4 regions of the Geodermatophilus sp. SYSU D01105 genome follow, and region 3 is predicted to be linked to each of the others. Evidence: riboswitches for the same ligand, from Rfam matches in the RefSeq annotation. Region 3 holds a riboswitch; each other region holds the start of a gene.
What was found. Region 3 has a riboswitch for cyclic di-AMP ahead of ACI79I_RS15930 (C40 family peptidase). Riboswitches for the same ligand answer to the same signal wherever they lie in the genome.

Region 1: linked by a shared signal. The riboswitch ahead of ACI79I_RS11580 (hypothetical protein) and the one ahead of ACI79I_RS15930 (C40 family peptidase) in region 3 are both predicted to bind cyclic di-AMP.
Region 2: linked by a shared signal. The riboswitch ahead of ACI79I_RS20310 (LysM peptidoglycan-binding domain-containing protein) and the one ahead of ACI79I_RS15930 (C40 family peptidase) in region 3 are both predicted to bind cyclic di-AMP.
Region 4: linked by a shared signal. The riboswitch ahead of ACI79I_RS16680 (C40 family peptidase) and the one ahead of ACI79I_RS15930 (C40 family peptidase) in region 3 are both predicted to bind cyclic di-AMP.

The regions. Positions count from the first base shown of each region.
Region 1 is NZ_JBJGYR010000010.1:86,548-88,735, forward strand. Features, by position in the region: gene ACI79I_RS11575 (phosphoglycerate dehydrogenase) at 1-316, opposite strand, end outside; gene ACI79I_RS11580 (hypothetical protein) at 466-1,329, opposite strand; cyclic di-AMP (ydaO/yuaA leader) riboswitch at 1,610-1,763, opposite strand; gene ACI79I_RS11585 (hypothetical protein) at 1,968-2,188, opposite strand, start outside.
Region 2 is NZ_JBJGYR010000024.1:49,740-51,927, forward strand. Features, by position in the region: gene ACI79I_RS20300 (GNAT family N-acetyltransferase) at 1-179, shown strand, start outside; gene ACI79I_RS20305 (VOC family protein) at 207-710, shown strand; cyclic di-AMP (ydaO/yuaA leader) riboswitch at 965-1,126, shown strand; gene ACI79I_RS20310 (LysM peptidoglycan-binding domain-containing protein) at 1,129-2,188, shown strand, end outside.
Region 3 is NZ_JBJGYR010000016.1:25,534-27,721, forward strand. Features, by position in the region: gene ACI79I_RS15925 (YrdB family protein) at 1-68, opposite strand, end outside; gene ACI79I_RS15930 (C40 family peptidase) at 243-1,286, opposite strand; cyclic di-AMP (ydaO/yuaA leader) riboswitch at 1,302-1,446, opposite strand; gene ACI79I_RS15935 (hypothetical protein) at 1,651-1,827, shown strand; gene ACI79I_RS15940 (phytoene desaturase family protein) at 1,856-2,188, shown strand, end outside.
Region 4 is NZ_JBJGYR010000017.1:37,930-40,117, forward strand. Features, by position in the region: gene ACI79I_RS16670 (DEDD exonuclease domain-containing protein) at 1-440, opposite strand, end outside; gene ACI79I_RS16675 (hypothetical protein) at 714-1,028, shown strand; cyclic di-AMP (ydaO/yuaA leader) riboswitch at 1,216-1,414, shown strand; gene ACI79I_RS16680 (C40 family peptidase) at 1,431-2,188, shown strand, end outside.

The sequences.
Region 1 (2,188 bases), on a different contig from region 3:
GGGCGAGGGTCAGCGCCAGGGCGTGCTCGGTGACCGTCGCGCTGTGCAGGCCCGCGCCGGCGGTGACGACGACGTCCTCGGGGAAGCCGGCGGCGAGGACGGCGTCCGGCCCGGCCGCCAGCGTCTGCACCCAGCGCAGCCGCGGCATCCGGCCGGCGACGGCGGCGAGGTCGGCGGTGGAGCTGCCCCACACGACCATCGCCTCGGCGTCCAGGTGCTCGTCGGGCACGGGGGCCGCGGCGTCGTAGAGGACCGCGTGCACGCCCTCGGGCAGGTCCGGGGCCAGCGGGACGGAGTCGGGCAGCAGGAGCTTCATCCGGGGAGGCCTCTCGTGGGGTCGTGCGGGGACGGTGCCCGAGCCCCATGCCACACCCGGCCGACGAGCGCCGCCACCCCAGCCCGGTCGCCCCGCGGACGGGGGCCGGACCCTGGCCTCCGGCCGCGCCAGGCGCGACCGGCGGGGCGTCAGCCCCGGTAGTTCACGTGGACGTGGTCGAAGTGGTTGGCCGTCACGCCCCCGCGGTCGGCCATCGGCTTCCAGGAGCCGTTGGGCGAGGAGAGCATCCGCTGCTGCCAGATGACGTACTCGACGCCGAGCTCGTCCCAGTGGTCGATGTGGTACTGGGCGATGGCGTCGCCGAGGGCGTCGTCGGACATGACCATGTAGTCGACCGCCAGGCCGGACGGGTGACCACCGGGGTCGGCCGCACTGGCGCGGGTCCCGCCCAGCGTGATGCCGGCGGCGCCCGGCACGTTGGAGACGACCGCGTTGGCGGCCGCCTGCGCGGCCGGCTTGATGCTCCCGGCGGTGTCGGTGATGCGCGCGACCGCACCCGCTGCGGCCGCGGCGGCGCGGGCCGGAGCGGCCGGCTCCGGTGCGGCGGCCTGCGCGGCCGCGGCCTCCGCCTGCTGCCGCGCGGCGGCCTGCGCGGCGGCCTCGGCCTCGGCCGCGGCCCGGGCGGCGGCCTCCGCCTCGGCCTTCTGCCGGTCGAGCACGGCCTGGTCGGCGGCGGCCTGCGCCTGCTGGGCGGCGGCCTGCGCCGCCTCGCGGGTGCTGCGGCTGGCGGCGAGGTCGGCGAGCGGCTGCAGGTCCCGGGCCGCGTCGACCTCGACGGGGACGGACTGGCCGGTAAGCCCGAGCTGGGCGGCGACGCTGACCGACTCCGACGCCCCGGCGTCGGCCTGGGCGGCGGGCTCCGCGCCGATGACGACGTTGGCCACGACCGCGCCGGCCGCGGCGGCGGCCAGGAGGAGGGCCGGGCGACGGCGCGAGGGGGCGATCCGGCCGCGGCGATCGGCGCGGCGAGAGGTGGTGGTGCGGGGGTCCATGGGGTGGGGTGCTCCGGGGGTGCGGGCGCAGGTGCGCACGGGAGGGCGCGGCCTGCGGGGAGGTCGGGGGGAGGACGTCGGCGGTCCTGGGGAGCCGGCCGGTGCGGGACACCACGGAGACGGCGGCAACGCCGGTCGAGCGAGGGTGCTCGGGTGGGTCCGCGGGAGGCGGGTCAGGGACGGCCGCGTGCGATCACGTGCGGGGGTGCGCCCGGAGCCGGCGGTGCCGGGGTGAGGGTGGGCATCCGGCAGGGCTGGGGCACGCCATCCGGCGGCTCTCCGTTCTTCCGATGGCCGCCTACCGAGTTAGCTGACGGGTTCGGGCGGGAAGCGGCCCTGCCCGCTACCCGGACGACGGCCCGGGAGCGGGGTTCACCCCAGTACTGCGGTGGGTCCCCGGCTCGCCCCGGAGGGCGACTCGGCGGCGTCCGCTCGGCTTCCCCGGCAGGGGACGTGAGGACCGGCCGGACCTGACCACCGTAACGGGCGTTATGGGTTTGTGACAATCGCAGCCCGTCGATTCGTCGGGTGATGTGCGTCGCGCCTCCCCCGGTCGACGGCCAGGTGGTGTAGGCGCCGACGATCCGCACGCGCCCCGACGGCGCGCGGCGCGGTAGGGCCCGGTCGCCCGCGGGCGGTCAGGACGAGAGCGCGGGCCGGGTGTCGGCCACCGACGTCCCCATCGCGTTCTCGGGGCCGCCGCTGGGGCCGTCGTCGGAGCCGCACCGGCTCAGCGACACGGTCAGCGTCAGCACGACGACCAGCGCCACGAGGGCCAGCACGACCCACTTCAGCCAGCGGCGGAGGTCGGACGACTTCGGGCCGTCGCCGGTCGGCCCGGGCTGACCCGGCTGGGGAT
Region 2 (2,188 bases), on a different contig from region 3:
GGGGGCTGGGCTCGGTGCTGGCCCGCGGCGCCCTGGACGCCACGCGGGCGGCGGGCCACGCCGTCCTGCCGTTCTGCCCGTTCATCCGCGGCTACATCCAGCGACACCCCGCCTATCTCGAGCTCGTGCCCGCCGAGCGGCGGGAGCAGTTCCGGCTCGCCCCCTCCGCCGACCGCTGACGCCCCGACCCGAGAGGACGCACCCCGATGACGACGACCGCCCCCGACCCCGCTGCGCTGGAGGCCGAGCGGGCGCGCATCCGCGCCGCACACCTGCGGCCGGCCGGCGAGCGCCCCGCCACCACCGCCCGCGGCCTGCACCACACCGCCCTGATCAGCAGCGACGTCGAGCGGACCGTGCGCTTCTACCAGGACGTCCTGGGCTTCCCGCTGACCGAGCTGATCGAGAACCGCGACTACCCCGGCTCCTCGCACTTCTTCTTCGACATCGGCAACGGCAACCTCATCGCCTTCTTCGACTTCCCCGGCCTGGACGTCGGCCCCTATGCCGAGGTGCTCGGCGGGCTGCACCACATGGCCATCAGCGTCGACCCCGAGCGCTGGCAGGAGCTGGTGCGGCGGCTGACCGACGCCGGGGTGCCGCACGAGGTGCACAGCGGGGTGTCGGTGTACTTCCGCGACCCCGACGGCGCCCGCATCGAGCTGATCGCCGACCCGCTCGGGGAGATGTACGGCCACCAGGTCCTGTGACCGACCCCGGCGGCGGCCGGACCGTTCCCGAGGCTGTCGCCGGGACCCGCGGCCGCCGCCGGGAGCCGCGGCCGCCGCCGGGACCCTGTGCCGGAGAGCACGTCCGCGGAGCGCTCCTGCCCCGACCTGCACGTCCTCCCCACGCACACCACCACGTGACGACCGTCACGGCGACAGTTCACATGACCCAACGTAACGTTTTGGCTGCGTTCCGCAGATGGGAGCGTGGCGCCGGTCCGCCAAACCCTGCCCACCGGTAGCCGTCTCCAGAACCTCAGGGCAGGGGTGGGGGACCCACGTTCCACGGCGCTCCGGCCGAACGGCCGGGCGCGCCTCGGGGTGAAGCCGCGATCCGCGGCCGGGCACCGATCGTCCGAACCCGACAGCTCACCTCGCCGGCGGTGATCGGAGATCACCCATGGCCAAGCACCGTGCGCCGCGCTATGTCCGGACCAAGAAGGTCATCGCCAAGGCCCCCGTCGCGGCAGGGGCCACCGTCGTCGGACTCGGCGTCCTGAGCACCCCGGCATCCGCCGCCACCACCCACGACTGGACCGGCGTCGCCGAGTGCGAGTCCGGCGGCGACTGGAGCATCAACACCGGTAACGGCTACTACGGCGGGCTGCAGTTCAGCCAGTCCACCTGGGCCGGCTACGGCGGGACCGACCTCGCCCCCCGCGCGGACCTCGCGACCCCGGCGCAGCAGGTCGAGATCGCCGAGAAGGTCCTCGCCGGGCAGGGCATCGGCGCGTGGCCGACCTGCGGCAAGCAGCTGGCCGACGGCACCACGCCGGCCGCTGTCGAGGCGCCGGCCCCCGCGCCGGCCGCCGCTCCCGCAGCGCCGGCTGTCGCCCCGGCCCCGGAGGCCGCTCCGGCCCCGACCGCCGCCCCGTCGGACGTCTACACGGTCCAGCGCGGCGACACGGTGGCCGAGATCGCCACCACGTTCCACCAGCCCTGGCGCGAGCTGTACCAGCGCAACGTCGGCGTCATCGGCAGCGACCCGACCCTGATCTTCCCCGGTCAGGTGCTGCTGGTCGCCGGTGCCGCGCAGGCCGCCGTCGCCCCCGTCGAGGTGGGCACCGTCGGCAACTCGGTCCCCGTGGCTGCCGCCGCCCCGGCCGCTCCGGCACCTGCGCCCACGACGGCGCAGATCACCAACAGCGCCGGCGCCGTGCGGCCGCAGGCGCAGGCGGCCGCCGACGCGGTGGTCAGCAACGTGCCCGGCGCCGCCGGCATCACCATCGGCGGCACCCGCGGCAGCGCGGTCGACCCGCACGGGCACCCGTCCGGGCTGGCCCTGGACTACATGGTGCTGTCCGACGCCGCCCTGGGGGACGCCATCGCCCAGTACCAGGTCGACCACTGGGACGAGCTCGGCGTCGAGTACGTGATCTGGCAGCAGCGGATCCTGACCTCGCCGACCGGCACCTGGAAGGCCATGGAGGACCGTGGCGGCGTGACGGCGAACCACTTCG
Region 3 (2,188 bases):
GCGGCCAGCGCGCCCAGCTCGGTGGCGAACGCGACGCCCGCCCAGCTCCACTGCCACGCCTGGACCATCTCGCACCCTTCCTGAGATCACCGCTCCGTATAGAGAGCAGTGTTCACCAACCGGGCCGGACGGTCAAGACACGACGGAGCCCCCGGACGCGCATGGCGTCCGGGGGCTCCGGCTGGCCCCGTCCCGAGGCTCGCCGCGAGCCTGCGAGCGGTGAGGCGGACGGGGGTCCTCTCTCAGCTGGCGATGCGGTTGAACTTCGGGGTGGCGCCCATGGCGTCGACGCTGGCGACCTTGACCACGTCGCCGGAGGTCGGCGCGTGCACCATCTGGCCGTTGCCGAGGTAGATGCCGATGTGGCTGACCGGGCTGTAGAAGGCGACCAGGTCGCCGGGGCGGGCCTCGGAGCGGGAGACCTGCTGGCCCGTCGAGGACTGCATCCGGCTGGAGTGCGGCAGGCTGATGCCCGCGGCCTGGAACGCGTACTGGACCAGCCCGGAGCAGTCGAAGGAGCCGGGGCCCGAGGCGGCCCAGACGTAGGGCTTGCCGCGCTGGGCCATGGCCCGGTCGATGACCGCCTGGAGCGCGCCGCTCCCGGCGACGACGGGAGCCGACCCGGAGGACGGCGCCTCGCGCTCGCCGCGGCTGGCCCGCTCCCCGCCGCCGTGGGCGGTGGCCGCGGCCGCCAGGGCGGCGCGCCGCTCGTCGGCGCTCAGCCGCGCGTAGTCGGCCTGGTACGCGGCGATCTGCGCCTGCAGGTCGGCCTGCTGCTCGGCGACGGCGTCGTACTGCTGCTGCGTCTCCGCGGCGATCCGGTCGGCCTCGGCCTGGGCCGCCGCGGCGGCCTCGCCGGCGGCGACGGCCTGCCCGAGCAGGTCGTTCTGGTGACCGGCGACGGTCTCGAGGAGCGTCACCCGGTTCACGAACTCGTCGGCCGAACCGCTGGTCATCAGCGCCTGCAGCGACCCCATGCTCTCGCCGGTGAAGGCGCTCCGGGCGATGCCGCTCACGTGCTCCCGCGCGGCCGTCACCACGGCCTGCGCCTCGGCGACCTGCGCCGCCGCGGCCTGGGCGGCGGCCTGCTGGGCGGCGAGCGCCTCCCGCGCCTCGTTGAACTGCTCGGTGACGACCTCGAGGTCGTGCCCCCGGGCGGCGACGAGGGCCGCGGCCTCCTGGGCCGTGGCCGGCTCCTCCGCCCCGGCAGAGGTCGGGATGAAGGCGACGCCGAGGGCGGCGGCGAGGACGAGCGCAGCGCGGCGGGCGGCGCGGTGGGACGCCATGGTCTGGCGACTCTCCGTTCTTCCACGAGCCGCCTACCGGGTTAGCTGACGGGTTCGAGCGGGAAGGCGCCCGGCACGCCCGGCGCGGAGCCGTGCGTGCTTCACCCCAGTGCTGCGGTGGGTCCCCGGCCCGGCTCCCCCGGGGAGGAGGGAGCCGGCTCGACGGCGCCCGCGGGGTGTCACCCATTGCGGTGACGGAGCGCCCCGGCGGACACACACACCGTAAGGGCCGTGACGCTGCCGTGACAATTACCCAGATGTGATTTCGTGGACTCTCACCTCGACCCCGAGCGGTCGCCGAGACCCCTGGGACGGCCGGGGCGCGTGGGGTTTGCCGACGGTCCCCGGCGAGCACGTGCAGCCCATGGATCTCAAGCGCCCCCTGGTCGTGCTCGCCCTCGTCGGGGCGCTCGCCGGGTGCAGCAGCACCAACAACTCCAACACCGACCTCGACCGCAACGAGCAGGACTGCGGCACGGCCGAGCAGGCCCCGGGACAGGGCTGCGAGGAGAGCGAGGACGCCCCCACGCAGGGCGGCTGAGGACCCCGCACCCGCTACCGTCCGCCGGGTGAGCGCACGCAGCAGGTACGACGCCGTCGTCGTGGGGGCCGGCCACAACGGGCTGGTCGCCGCCGCCTACCTGGCCCGCGCCGGCTGGTCGGTGCTCGTCCTCGAGCGGCTGGAGCACGTCGGTGGGGCCGCGGTCAGCCAGCAGGTGTTCCCCGGGGTCGACGTCCGGCTCTCGGCGTACTCGTACCTGGTCAGCCTGCTGCCCGACCGCGTCGTCGCCGACCTGGGGCTGGAGGTGACCCTCGCCGACCGGGCGGTGGCCTCCTACACCGCGGTGCCCGGGTCGGCCGGGCTGCTGGTCGAGCGGGACGAGGGGCCGGCCACCGCCGCG
Region 4 (2,188 bases), on a different contig from region 3:
TTCTCCGCGCACGCCGCCTTGAGGAAGCCCAGGTCGAAGGGGGCGTTGTGGGCGACGAGGACCGCGCCCCGGGCGAACTCCAGGAAGCTGGGCAGGACCGCGCCGATCCGGGGTGCGGCCGCGACCATCGTCGTCGTGATGCCGGTCAGCACGCTGATGTAGGGCGGGATCTCGCAGCCGGGGTCCACCAGGGTCTGGAACTCGCCGAGGACCTGCCCACCGCGGACCTTGACCGCTCCGATCTCGGTGATCGCGCTGTCCTTGGGGGAACCCCCGGTGGTCTCCAGGTCGACGACGACGAAGGTGACCTCCGCCAGTGGGGTGCCCAGCTCGTCGATGGTGGCCTGCTCGTAGCGGGGGAGCGTGCCCGCGGCTCGCGCGGCCGTCCCGGCGAGGTGGGCGGGGGAGAGCGGCACCTGCCGGGGAAGGGAGGAGGGCACGGGCGGACGGTAGGTCGGCCCAGTGACAGTCCCGGGGACGCGCGCCGGAGGGCGGCCGGTGCCGGCGGGTCCGCAGCGGCTCGGGTGGCGGGCGCCACGGCGCGGGGCCTCCCGAGGGCGTTCCGGCCGCGTCCGGGGCCGTGCGCGCCGGGACCCGTCCCGCCGGGGCGCGCTCGCGCCGAACTGTCGGTGCCGGTCCCTAGCGTGCGAGCCGGACCGACCGGGGCCATGGAGGGCCTCCGCGACCGGGGTCGGCCAGCTGAGGAGTGGGCCATGTTGATCGACTGCGACACCTGCACCGTGCGCGGCACCGGCTGCGCCGACTGCGTCGTCACCGTGCTGCTGGGGGCGCCGCCGGGCTGGCGGGGCGAGGACCCGACCGTGGTGCCGATGACCGGCCGGCGCGAGGCCGGCGTGGCCGAGGACGCCGTCGTCCCGGGCCCGGGCGTGGTCGTGGAGTTCGACGAGGTCGAGCGCCGTGCCGTCCGGGCGCTCGCCGAGGGCGGCCTGGTGCCGCCGCTGCGGCACCAGGGTCAGCCGGGTGCGCGGGACGGCGGGGCCGCACGAGGCCGGCGGCGCACGGGGTGACCCGGTCCCCTGCGGGGCCGGGGCGCCCCGGCCGACGCGCCGCGGGTGACGCCGACCGGCGGTGTGTCGCTCCGCCGCCCTGTGGATGTCACCACAGTCCCCGCAGGCCCCATTTGTCACAACTTCATCACGCCCGTACGGTGAGCCGGTCCGACCGGGTGGTCGTCACCCGCAGAGAGGTGGCCTCGGCCGGGCACCGCCGAATCGCCCGACGTGCCCGTGCGGCACGGAGGGGGAACCGGGGACCCACCGCAGCACTGGGGTGAGTTCTCGCGTGCGCCGGTCCGCCGGGGCACACGCGCCGGCTCGCCGGGGCGCAGAGATAGGGCACGTCTTCCCAGCCCGAACCCGTCAGCTAACTCGGTAGGCGGTCGCTGAGGAAGAAACGGAGAGCCGCCGACCGTGGCGACCCCCCGCCCTGCCCTGGGGCATGCGCTCGACCAGATCGACTCCGACCTCCCGCTGGCGTTCCGCCGCCCGACCCTGCCCCGCCGCCTCGGCCGGGGGATCGTCGTGGGCGCCGTCGCGACGCTCTCCCTGACGCTGCTGCCGGGGACCGCTGCCGCGGACCCGGAGCAGGCCACCAGCGCGGCGCAGGCCGCGCAGCTCGTCGCGCGGGCCGGTCACGACCTCGAGGTCGTCACCGAGCAGGCCAACGAGGCCCGCGAGACCCTCGCCCAGCAACAGGCCGCCGCGGAGGCCGCGCACCAGGCCGCCGCCGCGGCCCGGCAGCAGCTCGACGCCCTCGACGGCCAGATCCGTCAGGTCGCCCGCACCGCCTTCACCGCTGGTGACGGGATGCCCGAGCTGGACCTGCTGATGACCAGCGACTCGCCCGAGGACTTCGTGTCCCAGCTGGCCATGCTCGAGGCGATCGCCGGCCACACCAACGAGGTGCTCGCCGAGGTCGCCCGGAGCGCGGGTGCCGCCGAGCAGGCCCAGCAGGACGCCGACGCCGCCGCGGCCCAGGCGCAGGCCACCCTCGACGACGTCACCGCGCGGCAGGAGCAGCTCGAGGCCGACATCGCCGACTACCAGGCGCAGTACGCCGCGCTGTCGGCCCCGCAGCAGCAGGAGGTCGTCACGGCGCACGCCGGCCAGGCCGTGGCCGCCGCCGCGCCGGCCCCCGCCAGCAGCGGTGCGGCCCAGGCCGCCGTCGA